Regions from separate parts of the Pseudomonas tritici genome, predicted to be linked through region 3. Evidence: predicted binding sites of a transcription regulator. Region 3 holds the regulator's gene; each other region holds the start of a gene.

Region 1 (5,071 bases), 1.6 Mb from region 3:
TTGAGGGCCGTGGCGATGTGCTCCAGGGACGACGACGCCTCTTGCATCGAGTTACGGCCGATGCGGGTTTGCTGAGCGTTTTCCTGGGCCAGGCGCTCGGTGGCACCCATGTTGTCAGCGATGTTCAGCGAGGTGGCGCTGAACTCTTCTACCGCGCCGGCCATGCTGGTGATCTCGCCGGACTGCTGCTCCATGCCTTCATAGGCACCACCGGACAAACCGGACAACGCCTGGGCGCGGCTGTTGACCTCTCCAGCGGCGTTACGGATGTGCGAGACCATGGTCGACAGCGCTTCACCCATCTGGTTGAAACTGCGCGCCAGCTGGCCGATTTCATCATGGCTGGACACATTCAGGCGTGCGCTCAAATCACCCGCGCCCAAGGCTTCGGCCTGGCGCACCAAGTCGCCCAGTGGCGCCAGTTTGCTGCGCAGCAGCCAGACGGTTGCACCCACTGCCAGCAGCATCGCCAGCACGCTGCCAATCACCAGCCGGATGCCGACATCCCACGTCACCGAGCGAATCTCCGCTTTGGGCATGCTCGCAATCACGGCCCACGGCCCGCCTTCGAAGGGTACCGACACGCTGTAGAAGTCTTCATTTTTGTCAGCCCAAAAACGGCCAACACTGGGCGCCTTAGCCAGGTCCAACATAACGGGCACCGCTTGATCCGGCGCCTGCACGCCAGCCGGCGGCACCAACCAGCGCTTCTGCTCATCCAGCAACGCCAGGGAACCGGTCTTACCGATACGGAAGCGTTTGAGGTTCTCGAACTGCGCGTTCTGGGCGTCAGTATAGTCAAAGCCGATGAACAGCACCGCGATGACTTTGCCGCTGGTGTCGCGCACCGGGCTGTATTGCGTCATGTAGGAACGATCGAACAACACCGCTCGGCCGATGTAGGTCTGGCCACTGGATACACGCGGATAGGCCGGCCCATTGCGGTCAAGCACAGTGCCAATAGCGCGATTGCCATCCTGCTTGGTCAGGGAAGTGCTGACACGGATGAAGTCGTCGCCGCTGCGCACAAATACCGTGGCCACGCCACCGGACATCTGCTTGAACTCGTCCACTTCCTGGAAGTTGTTGTTCAGGAGATCGCTGCCCAGGAAGAGGCTCGGGGTCTGTACGCCGGCGACCGCGACTGGTTGATCGGCCCGTACGCTCAAGCCGGCACTGAAGCGCTTCTCGAACAGCCCGGTCAGGCGCTCGGTGCTCTCACGCAGCGTGCTGTGGAACGTGTTGAGTTGGTCGGCGAGCAGCCGCGCTTCACTGGCCAGGTGTTCCTCGCGGGTATCGAGGTTGGCTGAGTCGAGGGAGCGCAGGGCAAAGACAGTGCTGCCACCAATGGCGACAGCCAGAATCAAGGCTAAAGCGATACCTAACTGTGAGGCTATCCGGGCGCGAGGTTGAGACATGAAGGCTCCTGGCCGAGGCCAGGATCATCCTGATCTCATAGCGCTGCTCGGCAAATTATCTGGTGGGGAACGTTGTGCACGAAGTTTCCAACACACCTACTTCGGCAGGTCGAGACAATACTTGAGCGATCTACAGGGGTATCGCGCAAACGATTGCACGAACGGTTTGCCATCCCTCAATCGAGGCATTCGACCCGGGGCAACTCCATCGCCTTGACTTCCGCCTGCAGAAACTCCGCCAAGCGCCGCAAACGCTCGCCACCGGGACGGGTTTTCGGCCACACCAGGTAGTAATTTTCGCCACTGGCCACGGCGGTTGGCCAGGGCAAACTCAACCGCCCCTGGGCCACGTCTTCGGCCACCATCAGCAAGTCGCCCATCGACACACCATAACCCCGTGCGGCGGCGATCATGCCCAGCTCGAGGGTATCGAATACCTGGCCGCCCTTGAGCGACACTTCGGATGACAACCTCATGCGCTCCAACCAGTAACGCCAGTCACGACGATCTGGCGTCGGATGCAGCAGCTCGGTGGCTGCCAGCCGTGCCACATCCCAAGGGCCGTCGTTCAGCAGGTTGGGGGCGCCGACCGGTATCAGCATTTCGGCAAACAGGTAACACGCCTCCCAATCTGCCGGGAAGTGGCCATTACTCAGCAATACCGCGCAATCGAACGGCTCCTGATTGAAATCCACTTCGTCGATGTTCATCCAGGCGCTGGTCAATTGCACTTCGTTGCCCGGCTGCAATGCGCGGAAGCGACTGAGCCGCGCCAACAGCCAACGCATGGTCAGGGTCGACGGTGCCTTCATGCGCAGGATGTCATCTTCGGCGTTCAGGGTATGGCAGGCCCGTTCCAGCGCGGCGAAACCTTCTCGGACACCGGGCAATAGCAGGCGCGCGGCTTCGGTGAGTTGCAAGGTGCGCCCACTGCGCTGGAACAGGCGGCAGGCGAAATGCTCTTCTAATGTGCGGATATGTCGGCTCACTGCACTTTGCGTAATCGAAAGCTCCTCTGCCGCGCGGGTAAAGGAGTTGTGCCGGGACGCGGCTTCAAATGCGCGCAACGCATAAAGCGGAGGAAGACGACGCGACATATGGAAACCTCCTACAGAACAATGCAGCACCCTACCATGAGTTTTAGTCATGCGAACGATCGCATTTATCCCTTTGTGCAACGGTCGGAGAGCGCCGAGAATCAACCCTTCCCCACCCCTCTGACTTTTCGAGCGTGATGATCATGCAGCATCCGGCACGTACCGAACTCTGGGCCATTCTGCGGCTGTCAGGGCCGTTGATTGCCTCACAGTTGGCGCACATGCTGATGGTGCTGACCGACACCCTGATGATGGCCCGCCTGAGCCCCGAAGCCCTGGCCGGTGGCGGCCTGGGTGCGGCGAGCTATTCGTTCGTGTCGATTTTCTGCATCGGCGTGATCGCCGCCGTGGGTACGCTGGTGGCTATTCGTCACGGCGCGGGCGATATCGAAGGCGCCACTCGGCTGACCCAGGCCGGGCTATGGCTGGCTTGGCTGATGGCTTTGGCGGCCGGCCTGTTGCTGTGGAACCTCAAACCGCTGTTGCTATTGTTTGGCCAGACCGAAACCAATGTGCACTCCGCCGGGCAATTCCTGACGATTTTGCCGTTCGCCCTGCCCGGCTTCCTGAGCTTCATGGCCCTGCGCGGCTTCACCAGCGCGATAGGCAAGGCGACGCCGGTAATGGTGATCAGCCTCGGCGGTGCGGTGGCCAACTACCTGCTCAACCACGCGCTGATCGAAGGCATGTTTGGCCTGCCGAAGCTCGGCCTGATGGGCATCGGGCTGGTCACGGCCATCGTCGCCAACGGGATGGCACTGGCGTTGATGTGGTACATCTCCCACAACCGCACCTACGCGGCGTACCCGCTGAGCAACGGCCTGCTACGTCTCAACACCCGATACCTGCGCGAATTGTGGCGCCTGGGCCTGCCGATTGGGGGCACCTACGCGGTGGAAGTCGGGCTGTTTGCCTTTGCGGCGCTGTGCATGGGCACCATGGGCAGCACGCAATTGGCAGCGCATCAGATCGCGCTGCAGATCGTCTCGGTGGCGTTCATGGTGCCGGCGGGGATGTCCTACGCGATCACCATGCGCATCGGCCAGCACTACGGTGCCGGTCAGTTGTTGCAGGCGCGTATGGCCGGTCGCGTCGGGATCAGCTTTGGTGCTGCCGTGATGTTGGGATTTGCGCTGGTGTTCTGGCTATTCTCCGACCCGCTGATCGGGCTGTTCCTCGACCATAACGACCCGGCGTTTCACGACGTGATCGTGCTGGCCGTCAGCCTGTTGGCCGTCGCGGCCTGGTTCGAGTTGTTCGATGGCGTACAAACCATCGCCATGGGCTGTATCCGCGGGTTGAAAGATGCCAAGACCACCTTCCTGGTCGGCCTAGGCTGCTACTGGCTGATCGGTGCGCCTTCGGCCTGGCTGATGGCCTTCACCCTGGGCTGGGGGCCGACCGGCGTGTGGTGGGGTTTGGCGCTGGGCCTGGCGTGTGCGGCGGTCAGCCTGACATGGGCGTTTGAAGTGAAGATGAAGCGGATGATTCGGCGGGAGCCGGAGGTTCGCACTGGATTCCAGGCGATGCAGCCTGACTAGAAATCCCACATTTGGATTGGGTTTACCGCTCAACCCAGCAAAGCCTGCTGTCCCTTGCCAAACGTCAGGTAATCCACTAACTCCGGTAATGGCAGTGGCTTGCTGATCAGGTAACCCTGCGCCTGGTCACACCCAAACAGCCTCAACAACGCTAGCTGCTCAGGCGTTTCCACCCCCTCGGCAACCACTTCCAGGTTGAGGTTGTGGGCCAGGTTGATCATGGCGTGCACCAGTTTGCGGTTTTCTTCACGCTCTTCCATCCCACCGACAAAGCTCTTGTCGATCTTCAACAAGGCAATCGGCAGGCTGTTGAGGTGCACGAACGATGAGAAACCGGTGCCGAAATCGTCCAGGGAAAACCGCACGCCAAGGCGACCCAGCGCATCCATGGTCTGCTTGACCAAGTCACTGCGACGCATCACCGCCGTTTCGGTCAGCTCGAACTCCAACCATTGCGCTTCCACACCACGCTCGGAAATCAGCCGGCTGAGGGTCGAAAGCAACTGGCTGTCCTGAAACTGGCGAAACGACAGATTGACCGCCATGTGCAGCGGCGGCAGGCCGCGTTCACGCAGGTCCTGCATGTCGCGCAGGGCTCGGGAAATCACCCAGTAGCCCAGCGGCACGATCAAACCGCTTTGCTCGGCCAACGGTACGAATTCACTCGGCGGCAACAGGCCCCGCTCGCCATGACGCCAGCGCACCAGGGCTTCCAGGCCAACGATGTGCCCGTCGTCCAGGTCCAGGCGCGGCTGGTAATGCAGCTCCAGTTCATCACGACGCAAGGCGCGGCGCAGCTCGCTTTCCAGGTCGGCCAGGCTGCGCGCGTTGCGGTTGATGCGTTCGTTGAAGATATGAAAGGTGCAGCCCTGGGTGCTCTTGGCTTGCTGCATGGCGATATGGGCGTGCCACATCAGCGGGTCGGCACCGGCGCGAGCCCGAGCATGCGCCACACCCAGGCTGCAACCGATCAGCAGGCTTTCGCCATCCACCCAGTAGGGTTCGGCCATGACTT
Region 2 (5,071 bases), 1.4 Mb from region 3:
GTTCTCGATTGCCGGCAACAAGATGTTCGCCCTGCAGAACCTGCGCGGTGAATCGCTGGCGTTCAAGGTCGATAAGGAACTGTTCCTCGGCCATGTGGACCGCCCAGGCATCCACCCGGCGCCGTATCTGGCCCGCGCGCAGTGGATCATCATGAACACGCCCTACCCGCTTGGGGCCGATGAACTGCGTGACTTGTTGCAGCGGTCCCACCAGTTGGTGGTCAGCAAGTTGCCCAAGCGCACGCAGGTCGGGCTGTTGCTGGATGATTGACGCAAAAGCACCCTAGTTATCTAAGTGACTATCGGCTGCTCTGCTTTTAATTTGCTCTGCTTTGCTTTTGATCTTGATCTTGATCTCAGGCGCCCCGTCAACCACGCTGGCCGAACGCAGGCTTGAATCCGTGGGTAACCCGGCAGGACGCCGGGTTAGCCGCGCTGGGCCAAGGATGGCCCATCGCGGCGGCCCACGGATTCAAGCCGGAGTGAGGGCACACCGAGCCTAGGCGAGGTGCCGAGTGGTGGGGCAAGAGCCCTTTGCTTACTTTGGGGCTTTTCCAAAGTGAGCCGCCGTAAGGGCGGAACCCTAAGTGGCCGTGACCGCAGCAACGGATATGTACCCCAACCAGAAAACTCTAGCGCCTGACACATAGCCATCGCAGGCAAGCCAGCTCCCACATTTGAACTTCATTTACACCTGATAGGGCTCGAGCGACTATCAGGCCGCCACGAGAGCAAGCTCCCTCGCCACAGGTCTGGCGTAGTACCAGATACCCAAGCCTAAAGCACCGAAACCAGTGTCCCACCCAAAAACAGCTGATCCAGCCAAAACACCTCGTGCAGCAACACAATCACCCAAAACAGCACCTGATAAGACACCTTGCGCGTCTTGTGCCGGAACACCTGCTGGGCAATCAACGCCCCCGGCCAACCGCCCGCCAGTTCCACGGCATGCAGGATATTCTCCGGCGTACGCCAACTGTCAGTGCGCGCCTTGCGCTTGTCGCTCCAATACAGGAAAAACGCAATCACGCTGACCACGCCATACGCCGCCAGCGGGATCACGGTCTCGCCGCGCTGCCACACCAATACCGAACCCAACAGCGGCGCCGCGCACAGCAGCACGAAGAGCGCTGCCTTCAAGCGTGGATGCTGAATCATCATGCCTTGGCCGCAGCCCAGTCGATCCAGCCGAATTGCCAGGTCGCCAGGATCAGCAAGCCAAACGCAATGCGGTACCAGGCAAACGCTGCATAGCTGTGGCTGGCGATGAATTTGAGCAAGCCCTTGACCGCAATCATCGCGAAGATGAACGAGGTCACAAAGCCGATGGCGAACACCGGCAAGTCCGCAGGCTGGAACAGGTCACGGTACTTGTAGCCCGAATACACCGCCGCACCCACCATGGTCGGCATCGCCAGGAAGAACGAGAACTCGGTGGCGGTCTTGCGCGACAGGCCGAACAACAGGCCGCCGATAATGGTCGAGCCGGACCGCGACGTGCCCGGAATCATCGCCAGGCACTGCGCCAGGCCGACCTTGAGCGCGTCTTTCCAGGTGATGTCATCGACGGTCTCGGCGTGTACTTCGTGCTCGCGGCGCTCGGCCCACAGCATGATGACGCCGCCCACCACCAGCGCCGTGGCTACGGTGACCGGGTTGAACAGGTAATGATGAATCAGGTCGGCGAAAATCACCCCCAACACCACGGCCGGGAAGAACGCAATCAGCAGGTTGACGGTGAACCGCTGGGCCTTGCGCTGGGTCGGCAGGCCGCTGACCACTTCGAAAATCTTGCCACGGAATTCCCACACCACGGCCAGGATGGCGCCCAGCTGAATGATGATGTTGAACGCGTTGAAACGGTCGCCGGTAAAGTCGAGCAAGTCGGCGACGATGATCTGGTGGCCAGTGCTGGAAATCGGCAGGAACTCGGTAAGCCCCTCCACAACGCCAAGAATCAATGCCTGTATGGCGGTCCAAAAATCCATGCTTCCCCCAAAGGTCTTGCTCTATGGCAAGCCTCGTTGATCTTTTTAATGGTTCACTGACGACAAGACACGATGCTGGGTTTTACCCCCAACCCGCAAAAATCCTGTGAAAAATCAGACAGTACTCAGGTTTTCCGAATACAGGCCGAAAGCCTATCAGACAAGGCGGAAAAGTCGATGCAACGCCCACAATTATAAAAAGCCCGGAGTGACAGGACGATGAACAGTTTGCGCAATATGTCGATCAGCCGGCGCCTCTGGCTGATCCTGATAGTCGCCGTGCTGATGCTGTTGGCCCTGGGTTTGCTGATGCTCAAGCAGATCCATGACGACTTGTACCAGGCCAAGCGCCTACAGACCCAACACGTGGTCCAGGCCGCCAGCGGGATCCTGACGTTTTATCACAGCCTCGAGACGACTGGCGTGATGACCCGCGAAGCCGCGCAGAAACAGGCCCTGAGCGTGGTGCGTGGCTTACGCTACGACGATGACGACTATTTCTGGATCAACGACCTCACGCCGGTGATGATCATGCACCCGGCCAACCCCAAGCTCGATGGCCAGAACCTTTCGGCCATTCGTGACCCTGACGGGTTTGCCGTGTTCAACGAGTTCGTGATCCTCGCCAAGGCCAAGGGCGCCGGCATCGTCAACTATCGCTGGCCGAAGCCTGGTGCCGACGCGCCAGTCGCAAAAACCTCGTATATCCAACTGTTCCAGCCGTGGGGCTGGATTATCGGTTCCGGTGTGTACGTGGATGATGTGCAGGCCGAGTTCAGCGCCCAGGTCTGGAAAGCCTCGTTTATCGGCCTGGGTATCGCGCTGATGATGGCCGTTCTGGTGTCGCTCATCGCGCGCAGCATCGTCCGACCGTTGCAGGACGCGGTGAACGCCATGGGCAACATTGCCAGCGGCGAAAGCGACCTGACCCGCAGCCTCGACACCCACGGCCGGGACGAAGTCACCCAATTGGCCCATCACTTCAACAGCTTCACCGCCAAGCTGCGCCAGGTGGTGAGCCAGCTGCAGGTGTGCGCCAATGCCTTGGGCCAATCCTCACTGGAACTGGGCAACAATGCGACCCAGGCCCATGACCGCAGCCAGCAACAGTCCCAGCAGATGGAACTGGTGGCCACCGCCATCAATGAAGTCACCTACGGCGTGCAGGATGTGGCCAAGAACGCCGAGCACGCCGCCAGCGAAATGCGCGACGCACAGGCTCAGGCGCAACAAGGCCAGGTCAATATCGACGGCAGCCTGCAACAGATCGACCAACTGTCCAACACCATCAGCCAGGCCGTGGAGGTGATTCGTACCCTGTCCGCTGAAAGTACCCAGATCGGCAGTGTGCTCGAGGTCATCCGTTCCATCGCCGACCAGACCAACCTGCTGGCCTTGAACGCGGCGATTGAAGCGGCACGCGCCGGCGAGCAAGGCCGCGGCTTTGCGGTGGTGGCCGATGAAGTGCGCCTGCTGGCTCAGCGCACGCAAAAATCCACGGCTGAGATCCAGGGCATGATCGAGCGCCTGCAAGGCCACTCCGAAGCGGCGGTCAAAGTGATCAGCGACAGCCACAGCGCGTCGCAACTGACCATCGAGCAAGCCGGCCAGGCCGGCGCCAGCCTGACCGCCATCGGCCAGGCCCTGCACAACCTCAACGGCCTGAACGCGTCGATTGCCAGCGCCACGCTGCAGCAGGCGCATGTGGTGGAAGACATCAACCAGAACGTCACCCAGGCCGCCGGTTTGTCCCACAGCACGGCGTTGGCGGCGGAACAGTCGAGCGTGGCGAGTGTGCATTTGCGCGGCCTGAGCGACCAGCTCGACGGCCTCTTGCGCCAGTTCAAAGTCTAGTCCTGTAGTGAGCGGGCTTGCCCCGCGCTGGGCTGCGCAGCAGCCCCAAACCAGTCGCCGCGCTCTGTCTGACAGAATGCGGTGTTCTTATTGGGGCTGCTGCGCAGCCCAGCGCGGGGCAAGCCCGCTCACTACAAGCCAATTCCTACGCCAATCTTCTTTCGTTACAATCCCCGCCCTCTCCCACTCTCCCAAGGAACCACCATGTCCGGGCTTGAACTGTTCGCCGCTGCCCTGGGGGTGATCGCTGTGTGGCTGACGGTCAAGCAAAACCCTTGGTGCTGGCCGATCGGGCTGGTCATGGTGCTGCTCTACACCTGGGTGTTCTACGACGTGAAACTCTATTCCGACATGCTGCTGCAGGTGGTTTACGCCGCCCTGCAAGTCTACGGCTGGTGGCAGTGGACCCGCGCCGGCCAGGTCAAGCAAGGGCGCCAGGTCACCAGCCTGGGTGTGCCGGCAATCATGGCCAGCCTCACGGTGGGCGCCGTCGGCAGCCTGCTGCTCGGCGCCGCCATGGCCCATTGGACTGACGCCGCCCAACCCTGGCTCGACGCCGCGCTCACCGGTTTCAGCCTGGTGGCGCAAATGTGGATGGCGCAGAAACGTGTGCAGTGCTGGGCGTTGTGGATTGTCGTGGACGTGATCTTTGTCGGGCTGTTCCTCTACAAAGGCCTCTACCTCACCGCCGCGCTGTACGCGCTGTTCACCGTGATCGCCGTGCAAGGCTGGCGTGAATGGCGCGCCGACCCGGCGTTGCACGCATGAAAGTGGTGGTACTGGCGGGTCCCGAATCCAGCGGCAAGAGCTGGCTGGCGGCTGAATTGCAAGCGCACTTCGGCGGGCTGATGGTCGGGGAATATGTGCGCCACTTCATCGATCACCATCAACGTGACACCACCCTGGCCGATATCCCGGCCATCGCCCGCGGCCAACTGGCCTGGGAGGATACCGCCCGCGCCAAACAGCCCGAGTTGTTGATCCTCGACACGCATTTGCTGACCAACAGACTCTGGAGCCAGACCCTGTTCGGCGACTACCCGGCGTGGCTGGACAGCGAACTGCTGGCGCGGCATTACGACCTGCACCTGCTGCTCTCGCCGGATGATGTGGAATGGACCGCCGACGGCCAACGCTGCCAACCGGAACTGGCGGATCGCCAAGCGTTTTACCAAGCCAGCCTGGATTGGATGCACCAGCACCGGCAACCGGTGGTGGTCGTGGGTGGC
Region 3 (5,071 bases):
GCATGGACAGCTACCGTATTGGCGCCCAGGAACAGCTCAAGACCCTGGGCCGAATTCTCAATGTGCCGGTGACCCACGTCGATCCGGGCCAGTCCCTGGCCAACGCCCTCGACCCGTTGCTGCGCAAGCGCGTGGTGCTGATCGATACCGCCGGCCTGCAAGCCAGCGACCCGGCCTTGCGCATGCAGCTGGAAAGCCTCGCCGGGCGTGGCATCAAGTCGAAGAATTACCTGGTGCTTGCAACCACCAGCCAGAAACAGGTTCTTACCGCTGCGTATCATAGTTACAAGCGTTGTGGCCTGGCCGGTTGCATCCTCACCAAGCTCGATGAAACCGCGAGCCTGGGTGAAGTGCTGAGCCTGGCCATCAGTCATGAATTGCCGGTCGCCTACCTGACCGACGGGCCGCGGATTCCGGATGATCTGCATCTGCCGCGCCGTCATCAGTTGGTCAGCCGTGCAGTCAGCGTGCAAATGCAAGAAGAGCCTAGCGAGGAAGCGATGGCCGATATGTTCGCCGACCTTTACCACAGCCCCGCAAAACGGGTGGGTTGAGGTCAGGATGAACACAATGAAATGTATCTACATCGATGGTCTGCAAGCGATTCACGCGGCCAAGCCATGTAGCCTGCGTCTAAGCAAGACAAGGTAAAGAAATAAAATGGGCAGCATGCATCCCGTACAGGTGATCGCGGTGACCGGCGGCAAAGGTGGCGTCGGAAAAACTAACGTGTCAGTGAATTTGTCCCTGGCCCTGGCAGAGCTTGGCCGTCGCGTCATGCTGCTGGATGCTGACCTGGGGCTGGCGAACGTCGACGTTCTGCTGGGGCTGACGCCCAAACACACCCTTGCCGATGTGATCGAGGGCCGCTGCGAGCTGCGCGATGTGCTGCTGCAGGGCCCCGGTGGCATCCGCATCGTGCCGGCCGCCTCTGGCACCCAGAGCATGGTGCACCTGAGCCCAGCGCAGCATGCCGGCCTGATCCAGGCGTTCAGTGATATCGGCGACAACCTCGACGTGCTGGTGATCGACACCGCCGCCGGGATCGGCGAGTCAGTGGTCAGCTTCGTGCGCGCCGCGCAGGAAGTCTTGCTGGTGGTCTGCGATGAACCCACCTCGATCACCGACGCCTACGCCCTGATCAAACTGCTTAACCGCGACTACGGCATGAACCGCTTCCGCGTCCTGGCCAACATGGCCCAGAGCCCGCAGGAAGGGCGCAACCTGTTCGCCAAGTTGACCAAGGTCACGGACCGCTTCCTCGATGTCGCCTTACAATACGTTGGCGCAGTTCCCTACGACGAGTGTGTGCGCAAGGCTGTGCAAAAGCAGCGTGCAGTCTACGAAGCGTTCCCTCGTTCCAAATGCGCATTGGCGTTCAAGGCTATTGCCCAGAAGGTCGATACCTGGCCGTTGCCCGCCAACCCTCGGGGGCATCTGGAGTTTTTCGTCGAGCGATTGGTGCATCAGACGAGCGCAGGACCGGTGCTATGACAGCGAACGGCTACAACGCTTACAAGAAGTCTGCCCGTGACAGCCAGGGCGAGTTGATCGAGCGCTACGCGCCCTTGGTCAAGCGCATTGCCTATCACTTGCTGGCACGCCTGCCCGCCAGCGTCCAGGTCGAAGACTTGATCCAGGCCGGCATGATCGGTTTGCTCGAAGTGTCGACCAAATACGACGCGAGCAAGGGGGCGAGTTTCGAGACGTATGCGGGTATCCGTATCCGTGGCGCGATGCTCGATGAAGTGCGTAAAGGCGACTGGGCGCCGCGTTCGGTACACCGCAATACGCGCATGGTCAGTGACGCAATTCGCGCAATTGAAGCAAAAACCGGTCGCGACGCTAAAGATCACGAAGTTGCGGCCGAACTCCAATTGAGTCTCGACGATTATTACGGGATTTTGAACGATACCTTGGGCAGCCGCTTGTTCAGTTTCGACGACCTGTTGCAGGACGGCGAACACGAAGGGCTGCACGAAGACGGCGCGAGCGCTCATATGGAGCCATCGCGCGACTTGGAAGATGAACGCTTCCAGGGGGCGCTGGCGGAAGCGATTGCCAATTTGCCGGAGCGTGAGCGGCTGGTGTTGGCGCTGTACTACGACGAAGAGCTGAACCTCAAGGAAATCGGTGAGGTCCTGGGGGTCAGTGAATCGCGGGTCAGCCAGTTGCATAGCCAGTGCGCAGCCCGCTTGCGGGGGCGTTTGGGAGAGTGGCGAGCGCGCTGACAGGCAGTGTGGGGGGCACTGCAGACGATACCGCGACGGTGATTGACCTTCGCGGGTTCGACCCGTGGTGGCCCCGGCAGTCCTTTTTGTGTAATGCCTGTTGAATGAAATGGCGCGTCCAGGTGCTGGGCGCGTTTAAGACTGCTTGGAGGTCGAATTGGACAAGAACATGAAAATCCTCATCGTTGATGACTTCTCAACGATGCGGCGGATCATAAAAAACCTGTTGCGTGACCTTGGGTTCACTAACACGGTCGAGGCGGATGACGGCATCACAGCCATTCCGATCCTCAACAGCGGCAGCATCGACTTTCTGGTAACAGACTGGAACATGCCGGGCATGACCGGTATCGACTTGCTGCGCCACGTGCGTGCTGACGAAAAGCTGCGCAGCCTTCCTGTGCTGATGGTGACCGCCGAAGCCAAGCGTGAGCAGATCATCGAAGCCGCCCAAGCCGGGGTTAACGGTTACGTGGTCAAGCCATTCACTGCATTGGCCTTGAAAGAGAAGATCGAAAAAATCTTCGAACGCATCCACGGCTAATGCCATCGCGGGGGAGCTATGGAGCATAAAGAAACGTCACAGGGAGACTTTGAGTCGACCCTGAAAAAGCATGCTCACCAGTTGGTCGAAAGCCTTGAAAAAGGCCAGTTCGGCGACGCGGTGCAGTTGATCCATGAGCTCAACCAGACCCGTGACCGCGGCCTGTATCAGGAAGTGGGCAAGCTCACGCGCGAGCTGCACAGTGCGATCGTCAATTTCCAGATTGACCCGCATATGCCCCAGGCCGAAGAAATTTCGCAAATCACCGATGCCACCGAACGCCTGTCCTACGTGGTCAGGCTGACTGAGGCGGCGGCCAACCGCACCATGGACCTGGTGGAAAATGCCACGCCCCTGGTCAATGGCATGGCCACCGAAGCCCAGGCCCTCAGCGTTGACTGGGGCCGCTTCATGCGTCGCGAAGTCGGGGCTGAAGAGTTTCGTGAGCTGGCGCGTCGGGTCGAAGGGTTCTTGTCACGCAGCGAGCAGGAAAACCGCACGGTTTCCAGCAACCTCAACGACATTCTGCTCGCCCAGGATTACCAGGACCTCACCGGCCAGGTGATCAAGCGTGTGACCCAGTTGGTCACCGAAGTGGAAAGCAACTTGCTCAAATTAGTGCTTATGGCAGGCCAGGTAGACCGTTTTGCCGGTATCGAACATGACCGCGAAGCGATCCTCTCGGAAAAAGATCCACAAAAACATCTCGCCAAGGGTGAAGGTCCGCAGATTCATGCCGATAAACGTGAAGACGTTGTATCGGGTCAGGATGATGTTGATGACCTGTTATCCAGTTTAGGCTTCTAAGGAGCACCCACATGAGCTTCGGCGCCGATGAAGAAATCCTTCAGGATTTCCTTGTAGAGGCCGGCGAAATTTTAGAGCAGCTGTCCGAACAGCTGGTCGAGCTGGAAAGCCGACCAGATGATGCGAACCTGCTCAATGCAATTTTTCGCGGTTTTCACACTGTAAAAGGGGGCGCCGGCTTCCTCCAGCTCCATGAGCTGGTGGAGTGCTGCCACATCGCCGAGAACGTGTTCGACATCCTGCGCAAGGGTGAGCGTCACGTTGATTCGGAGTTGATGGACGTGATTCTCGAAGCTCTGGATGCGGTCAACGGGATGTTCAGCGAAGTCCGCGAACGTTCCCCGATCACCGCGGCCACGCCGGAACTGTTGGCTGCGCTGGCACGTTATGCGGAGCCCGCCGACCTGTCGGCTGCGCCGGTAGCAGAAGCGGCGCCTGAGCCGTTGGCTGAGGCCGAGCCGGACGTGACCGACAGCGAGTTCGAACAGCTGCTCAACTCCCTCAGTGCCGTCAAGGCCGAGGCAGAAGCACCGGCCGCCGTTGCTCCGGCAGCGGCGCCGACCAGCGAAGACATTACCGACGCTGAGTTCGAATCCCTGCTCGACCAGTTGCACGGCAAAGGCCAGTTCGCGGCCGACGCCGTGCCACCGGCGGCGGCTGCCGCGGCACCTGCCGCGCCCGTCAGCACTGACATCACCGACGACGAATTTGAAGCGTTGCTCGACCAACTGCATGGCAAGGGCACCTTCGCGGCCGATGCCTTGCCGGCCGTCGCCGCCACGCCTGCAGCGGCTGCCAACACTGCAGCGCCTGCCGCTGCTGCACCGGCAGGCGATGGGTTGATTTCCGATCACGAATTCGAATCCCTGTTGGACGAGTTGCACGGCAAGGGCAAGTTCAGCGAAGTTGCTCCGGCCGCTGCGGTGGCCACGGCTGCACCGGTTGCCGCCAAAGCCGCCGCCCCTGCACCGGCCGCCAAGCCTGCGCCCGCACCGGCCGCCGCTCCGGCGCCTGCACGTGCTGCAGCGGCACCGGTTGCCGAGAAGCCTGCCAGTGAAGCCGAAACCACCGTGCGCGTTGATACCGCACGCCTGGACGACATCATGAACATGGTCGGCGAACTGGTACTGGTGCGTAATCGCCTGGTGCGCCTGGGCCTGAGCAGCGGCGATGAAGCCATGCAAAAGGCCGTGTCGAACCTGGATGTGGTGACTGCCGACCTGCAGACCGCCGTGATGAAAACGCGGATGCAGCCGATCAAGAAAGTCTTCGGCCGCTTCCCGCGCCTGGTTCGCGACTTGGCGCGCCAGTTGAAGAAAGAGATCAACCTGGAACTGGTGGGTGAAGAAACCGACCTCGACAAGAACCTTGTCGAGGCCCTGGCCGACCCGCTGGTCCACTTGGTGCGCAACGCCGTCGACCACGGCGTCGAAACCCCGGAAGAACGCGAAGCCTCGGGCAAGTCCCGTGGCGGCAAGGTGATCCTGGC
Region 4 (5,071 bases), 380 kb from region 3:
ACCCACCTCGGCCGTTAACATGCACGCCGTCCGTCGCCGTGCCCTTGGCCAGACGACTGTCATTTGTCCCAGTAGCTCAATTGGATAGAGCATCCCCCTCCTAAGGGGAAGGTTGGCCGTTCGAACCGGCCCTGGGACACCATCTACTTCAAGGCTTTCAGCTATCCTCCCTCTGCCCGGTACGGCATCTCCGTGCCCCGAGCTGCGCAGGCCATACTTGCGCAATGCCCCCGCTCAGCAGTCCACAGTCACTCCGGTGTAAAGCGTGCGCCCATCACCTGGAGAATGCAGGGGGGGCTTGCGCGTCACTTCTCAGAATTACATGGCTATGAGCTGATGGGCGTCGGTGCCTCTTACATCGGCTTCATTCGTGCTGAGCCGCCCGATATATCCCTGGCTGACCGCGTCGCGAAGGATTTTTGTGCGCTCTACAACACTGGCGATGAAAGCCTGCCAGCACAGGTTCGTGTAGCCACAGAGGCGATCTCCGGTCGCAGGCACCTGTGGTTGCGTTACGTGGAGTGACGCTGTGTGAAAGCGAGAAGCCCTGAGAGCTGAGCATTTTCGATACTTTTGTCGAACCTTGTCGGTGTTCAGGGCTCTCAGCACGTGCGCGGTGTATTTATCGCAACTTATGTACCTTGCAAGTGGCCGGGCAGCGTCTGAGCTATTACGCAAAATAATCCCCGGAAACAGCGCATGTTGCCTGTCCGGACCCGGCCACCCCGGACTATCATGCCGATAGCCCTACCTCTCACCGCAAGGAGCCGCTCGGAACGCCGATGCGCCAAATCTGGAAATCTTTTCGAGCCCTCTATTTCGCCTCTTTGATGATGCTGATCGGCTCCGGCTTGCTCAGTACCTACCTGGCCTTGCGCCTGGCGGCCGACCATGTCGACAGCCTGTGGGTGGGTGCGCTGATGGCGGCCAACTATTTTGGCCTGGTGCTGGGTGGCAAGATCGGGCACCGCCTGATTGCCCGGGTCGGGCATATCCGCGCCTATGCCACCTGTGCTGGCATTGTCGGCGCGGCGGTGCTGGGCCATGGCCTAGTCGACTGGCTGCCGGCCTGGATCGTGCTGCGGATCATCGTGGGCCTGGGGATGATGTGCCAGTACATGGTGATCGAAAGCTGGCTTAATGAGCAGGCCGACGCCAAGCAGCGTGGCGTGGTGTTCAGTGGCTACATGATTGCGTCCTATCTGGGCCTGGTGCTCGGCCAACTGATCCTGGTCATGCACCCCCAGCTTGGCCTTGAATTGCTGATGCTGGTCGCGCTGTGTTTTGCCCTGTGCCTGGTGCCGGTGGCCATGACCCGGCGTATTCACCCGGCAGCGCTGCATCCGGCGCCGATGGAGCCGCGCTTCTTTATCAAGCGCGTGCCGCAGTCACTGAGTACTGTGCTGGGGGCGGGCTTGATTGTCGGTTCTTTCTACGGTCTGGCGCCGCTCTATGCGTCGCAGCAAGGGCTCAGCACCGAGCAGGTCGGCTTGTTCATGGGTAGCTGCATTTTTGCCGGCTTGCTGGTGCAATGGCCGCTGGGCTGGTTGTCGGATCGGTATGACCGAGCACTGCTGATCCGCTGTTTTGCCTTGTGCCTCGCGGTGGCGGCATTGCCGCTGGCGATCATGACCAAAGTCCCGCTGGAAGTGCTGTTTGTCGCCGGGTTCCTGTGCTCGCTGGTGCAGTTTTGCCTGTACCCGTTGGCCGTGGCGTTTTCCAACGACCATGTCGAAGGCGATCGTCGGGTCTCCCTGACAGCGATGCTGCTGGTGACCTACGGTGTCGGCGCCAGCATCGGGCCGTTGTTGGCGGGCGTGGTGATGAAGCTCTTTGGCAGCCAGATGCTGTACGCGTTCTTCAGCCTGTGCGCGGTGATTCTGGTGTGGCGTATCCGGCCCAAAGCCGTGACCAACCTGCACCAAGTGGAAGATGCGCCACTGCATCACGTGGCAATGCCTGACAGTATGTCCAGTTCACCGCTGGTCGCTGCCCTGGACCCGCGGGTTGATGAGCAGGTGGTGCAAGAGCAGATGCAAAACACCGTTCCCGACCCGGAGCCGGAAATCGAGCCGCAACCACCGACGGATGAGCCGCCCTTTGAGGGACCGCCGGAGCCGCTGGGGCCCGAAGAGCATCCGCATGACTTGAGCAGGGCGCGCCCCTGAAAGCAAAAACGGGCAGATCCCTCAAGGATCTGCCCGTTTTTTATTGCGGTTGTCAGGGTTTAAAAATCGTCGTCTTTGTCGAAGCGCCGTGCTTCACGTTGGAGCTGGTAGACAAAACGCTCGACCTGACGCTGCACCAAACCACTCATGTTGTGGAAGCGCACGCCGGCGAAGGTGGTGTTGATCCTTTCTTCGAAATGCAGATGACGCAGTTCGACCGAGGTGGTCATGCTGCCAAAGGGCAGGGCCGCGATAAACCGGTCGTAGACCTGGCCCAGTTGCAGGCGCTCGGAAATGTCGCCTTCAAAACGCAGTTTGCAGCCGGTAGCGGAAATATCCAGCAACTTGCCGTTGACCGGCGCTTGGAGTTTCTCGCCGCCCAATTCAATGTTGACCAATTGCGCCAGCTTCAACGCGGCGCGAAAGGCATTGCGCCGTTGATGGTAGACCACCTCGTCCGGTAGGCCGCCGGTGTAAATACGGTGGCCGTCCTTTTCGGTTACGGTCAGCGTACCGTTGCTTTCCCAGGCGACGCGCACACCGTCATGGAAGCCTTCAATGCGGAAGGGTTCGCCATTCTCGAGGTGGCGTTCGCCGTCGCGGGGGATCATTTCATCCAGGGCGAGGGTACCGCCGTCCCGATTGACGTCCACCAAGTAGCTCTGGAAGCGTTGGCTGCGTTCATGGAAGGTAATGATCAGCGGGTCATGGCTTTCTTGCAGCATCCGCAAGGTGCCGGCGATTTCCAGAGGGGTGGTGAGGACCTTGGGTGGCTGCGGGGCATCTTCCGCATTAAGGGCGTTGAACACGGTTCTTCCATCTCCAGACAAAATACGACTACACGCAAGAGCAGGCATTCTGCCAGTATGTGGCGCGCCTTGGATAGGCCGCGCTGTAAACGGGCGTCAGGCTTGGCTGCGGGTGCTTGGCTTGACCAGGCGCGAGGTAGAACCTTGCGCGTTATATAGCGCCGGAGGCTCACCGCCGTGAAGTATACGCAACTGGTTCGCGGTCGTAGCTTGCTGAAGCTGGATCGACTGACCGTTGAGCAGGTTGGCTTCCTGGCACAGGGAGAGCAATTGATTGAGTTCTTTGCTCTGGGCCAGTAATTGGTCGCCGACCGAGGAGTGGCTGGCCAACTGCGCCAGGCCGTCCTGGTCGGCGGGCAGGCCCAGGCTGATGAGGATCTGGCTGCGTTTTTTGCCGTGCTGTTCCAGCAGGACAATCAACGACTGCTTGCGCGCCAGAATTTCTTCCAGCAGGGGCATATCGCGGCCGTAGAGGGCCAGGGATTCCTCCCTGAGCAGCTCGAGCAGCTGTTGCGTCGGCGCTAGATCATCAATGATCAGCTGTAGCAGATTTTCGTCGTGATGCATGGCTGGCCTTGGGTTTTAAGCGTCCAAAAGCCCGGCGCAGGCCTTTGCCTAGCGCTCGGCTTCGAAGTTAAGCAGCTTGCTGGCTACACGGTTGCTGTCGACTTTATAGCTGCCATCGGCGATTGCCTGTTTCAATTCAGCCACACGGGCTTTATTGACCACCGGTTGATCGCGCAGCGAGTCAGTGACCTTCTGCAACTGTTGAGCCTCATTGCTCAGGTGTACGGATTCCCCGCTCTGGCTGGCGCTGGCCTGTTCTGCCTTGGCAGGCAGTGGCTGGGCCTTGGCCTCCACGCTTTCCTTGGAACGCGTAGTGCCTGCCGTTGATGGGGCGTTATTCAAACGACTGAAATCGATGACCATGATAAAAAAACCTCTGGGTATTTGGACGCTTGCCATGTTTTCGGCAATACCCGGATTAACTTTAGGCGCGAATGACAATAAATCTCCGCACGGAACATCTCGTGCACAGTGTAGAAAAACCCAGCGTCCACTACCAGCAATCTATAAAGCGACCTCGACTTGCCCCGGCGCCGTTACCCTGGCCTTGATGACCCGGTTGGAATTGAGGTTCTTGACGCGTATCTGTTCGCTCATACCGCCGTTGGACAAGGCTTCCCCCGGCATTTTTACCTGCAGTGCACCACTGCTGGCGGAAATGACCACCTGATCGCCCTTGCGAATCACCTCTGCCTGCTCAAGATGCACCAGTGTGATCACCTGGTCAGTGACCACTGGTCGGGTCAATTTCTGCCCGACGGCCTGATCGAGGGACGTCAGGTAGCCCTGACTGATCATGCTGATGTCGCGCTCGCGCAACACAACGTCTTCGAAACCGATGATGCCGGTGCGTTTGAGTGGGCGGGCCACCACCACCACATCGCGAAACAACTTGACCTGGGCCGGCACGAACACGGTCCAGGGCGAGGCGCCGTCGCAGCGAACCTTGACCGTCACGCGGCCAATGGGCTGTGCCGGGCTTTCCAGGGTGGCTGTCAATTCCTTGTCGCACATTGGCATGCGCAAACGCGGGTCCAACTGGTTGACCTGGATTTCATAACGCCCTGGCGTCTGTGTGGTCGCCAGATAATCTTCTACAGTGAACTCAAGAAAGCCTTGAGTGACGCCGATAAGTAGATCAGGCAGGGTGACGTTATCTGCGCGGGCTGTGGCGCTCAGACCCAAGGCGAGTATCGCCAGCGGTGTGCAGAACAATCTGCAAAACCGTGTAGGGTTGGCGCGTCGGGAAACCGTCGTTTTAATATCCATAATCAATAAATAGCAAAGCTCGTGCCGTTTAGCGTTGGGTGCGCGTCGCACCCTCAAAGGTTTTAGCGTAGGAGTCTGGGCATGGCAGGAGTAATGGATTCAGTAAACCAGCGCACACAGCTGGTAGGGCAGAATCGCCTGGAGTTGTTGCTTTTTCGCCTGGATGGCAAACAGCTGTATGGCATCAACGTGTTCAAGGTGCGGGAAGTGCTGCAATGCCCCAAGCTGACGATCATGCCCAAGTCCAGCCCGGTGGTA

The links. The regulator FliA, encoded in region 3, starts transcription of late flagellar genes. The targets are predictions, from matches to a motif close to CTAAAGTTTNNNNNNNNNNNGCCGNTAA.
Region 1: a site for FliA is predicted at 1,517-1,544, ahead of HU722_RS28735 (methyl-accepting chemotaxis protein). Genes of this name have one in related genera too.
Region 2: a site for FliA is predicted at 2,113-2,140, ahead of HU722_RS13980 (methyl-accepting chemotaxis protein). Genes of this name have one in related genera too.
Region 4: a site for FliA is predicted at 3,945-3,972, ahead of flgM (flagellar biosynthesis anti-sigma factor FlgM). Genes of this name have one in related genera too.

Annotation. Positions count from the first base shown of each region.
Region 1 is NZ_CP077084.1:6,234,190-6,239,260, forward strand. Features, by position in the region: gene HU722_RS28735 (methyl-accepting chemotaxis protein) at 1-1,418, opposite strand, end outside; gene HU722_RS28740 (LysR substrate-binding domain-containing protein) at 1,595-2,515, opposite strand; gene HU722_RS28745 (NorM family multidrug efflux MATE transporter) at 2,653-4,056, shown strand; gene HU722_RS28750 (putative bifunctional diguanylate cyclase/phosphodiesterase) at 4,086-5,071, opposite strand, start outside.
Region 2 is NZ_CP077084.1:3,138,990-3,144,060, reverse strand. Features, by position in the region: gene HU722_RS13995 (MmcQ/YjbR family DNA-binding protein) at 1-271, shown strand, start outside; gene HU722_RS13990 (DUF1294 domain-containing protein) at 778-1,161, opposite strand; gene HU722_RS13985 (undecaprenyl-diphosphate phosphatase) at 1,158-1,988, opposite strand; gene HU722_RS13980 (methyl-accepting chemotaxis protein) at 2,208-3,842, shown strand; gene pnuC (nicotinamide riboside transporter PnuC) at 4,047-4,610, shown strand; gene HU722_RS13970 (AAA family ATPase) at 4,607-5,071, shown strand, end outside.
Region 3 is NZ_CP077084.1:4,585,662-4,590,732, reverse strand. Features, by position in the region: gene flhF (flagellar biosynthesis GTPase FlhF) at 1-554, shown strand, start outside; gene fleN (flagellar synthesis regulator FleN) at 661-1,494, shown strand; gene fliA (RNA polymerase sigma factor FliA) at 1,491-2,231, shown strand; gene HU722_RS20755 (chemotaxis response regulator CheY) at 2,401-2,775, shown strand; gene HU722_RS20750 (protein phosphatase CheZ) at 2,794-3,582, shown strand; gene HU722_RS20745 (chemotaxis protein CheA) at 3,594-5,071, shown strand, end outside.
Region 4 is NZ_CP077084.1:4,968,975-4,974,045, reverse strand. Features, by position in the region: tRNA gene HU722_RS22615 (tRNA-Arg) at 66-142, shown strand; gene HU722_RS22610 (MFS transporter) at 783-2,168, shown strand; gene HU722_RS22605 (flagellar brake protein) at 2,228-2,977, opposite strand; gene HU722_RS22600 (flagella synthesis protein FlgN) at 3,074-3,544, opposite strand; gene flgM (flagellar biosynthesis anti-sigma factor FlgM) at 3,593-3,907, opposite strand; gene flgA (flagellar basal body P-ring formation chaperone FlgA) at 4,049-4,813, opposite strand; gene HU722_RS22585 (chemotaxis protein CheV) at 4,895-5,071, shown strand, end outside.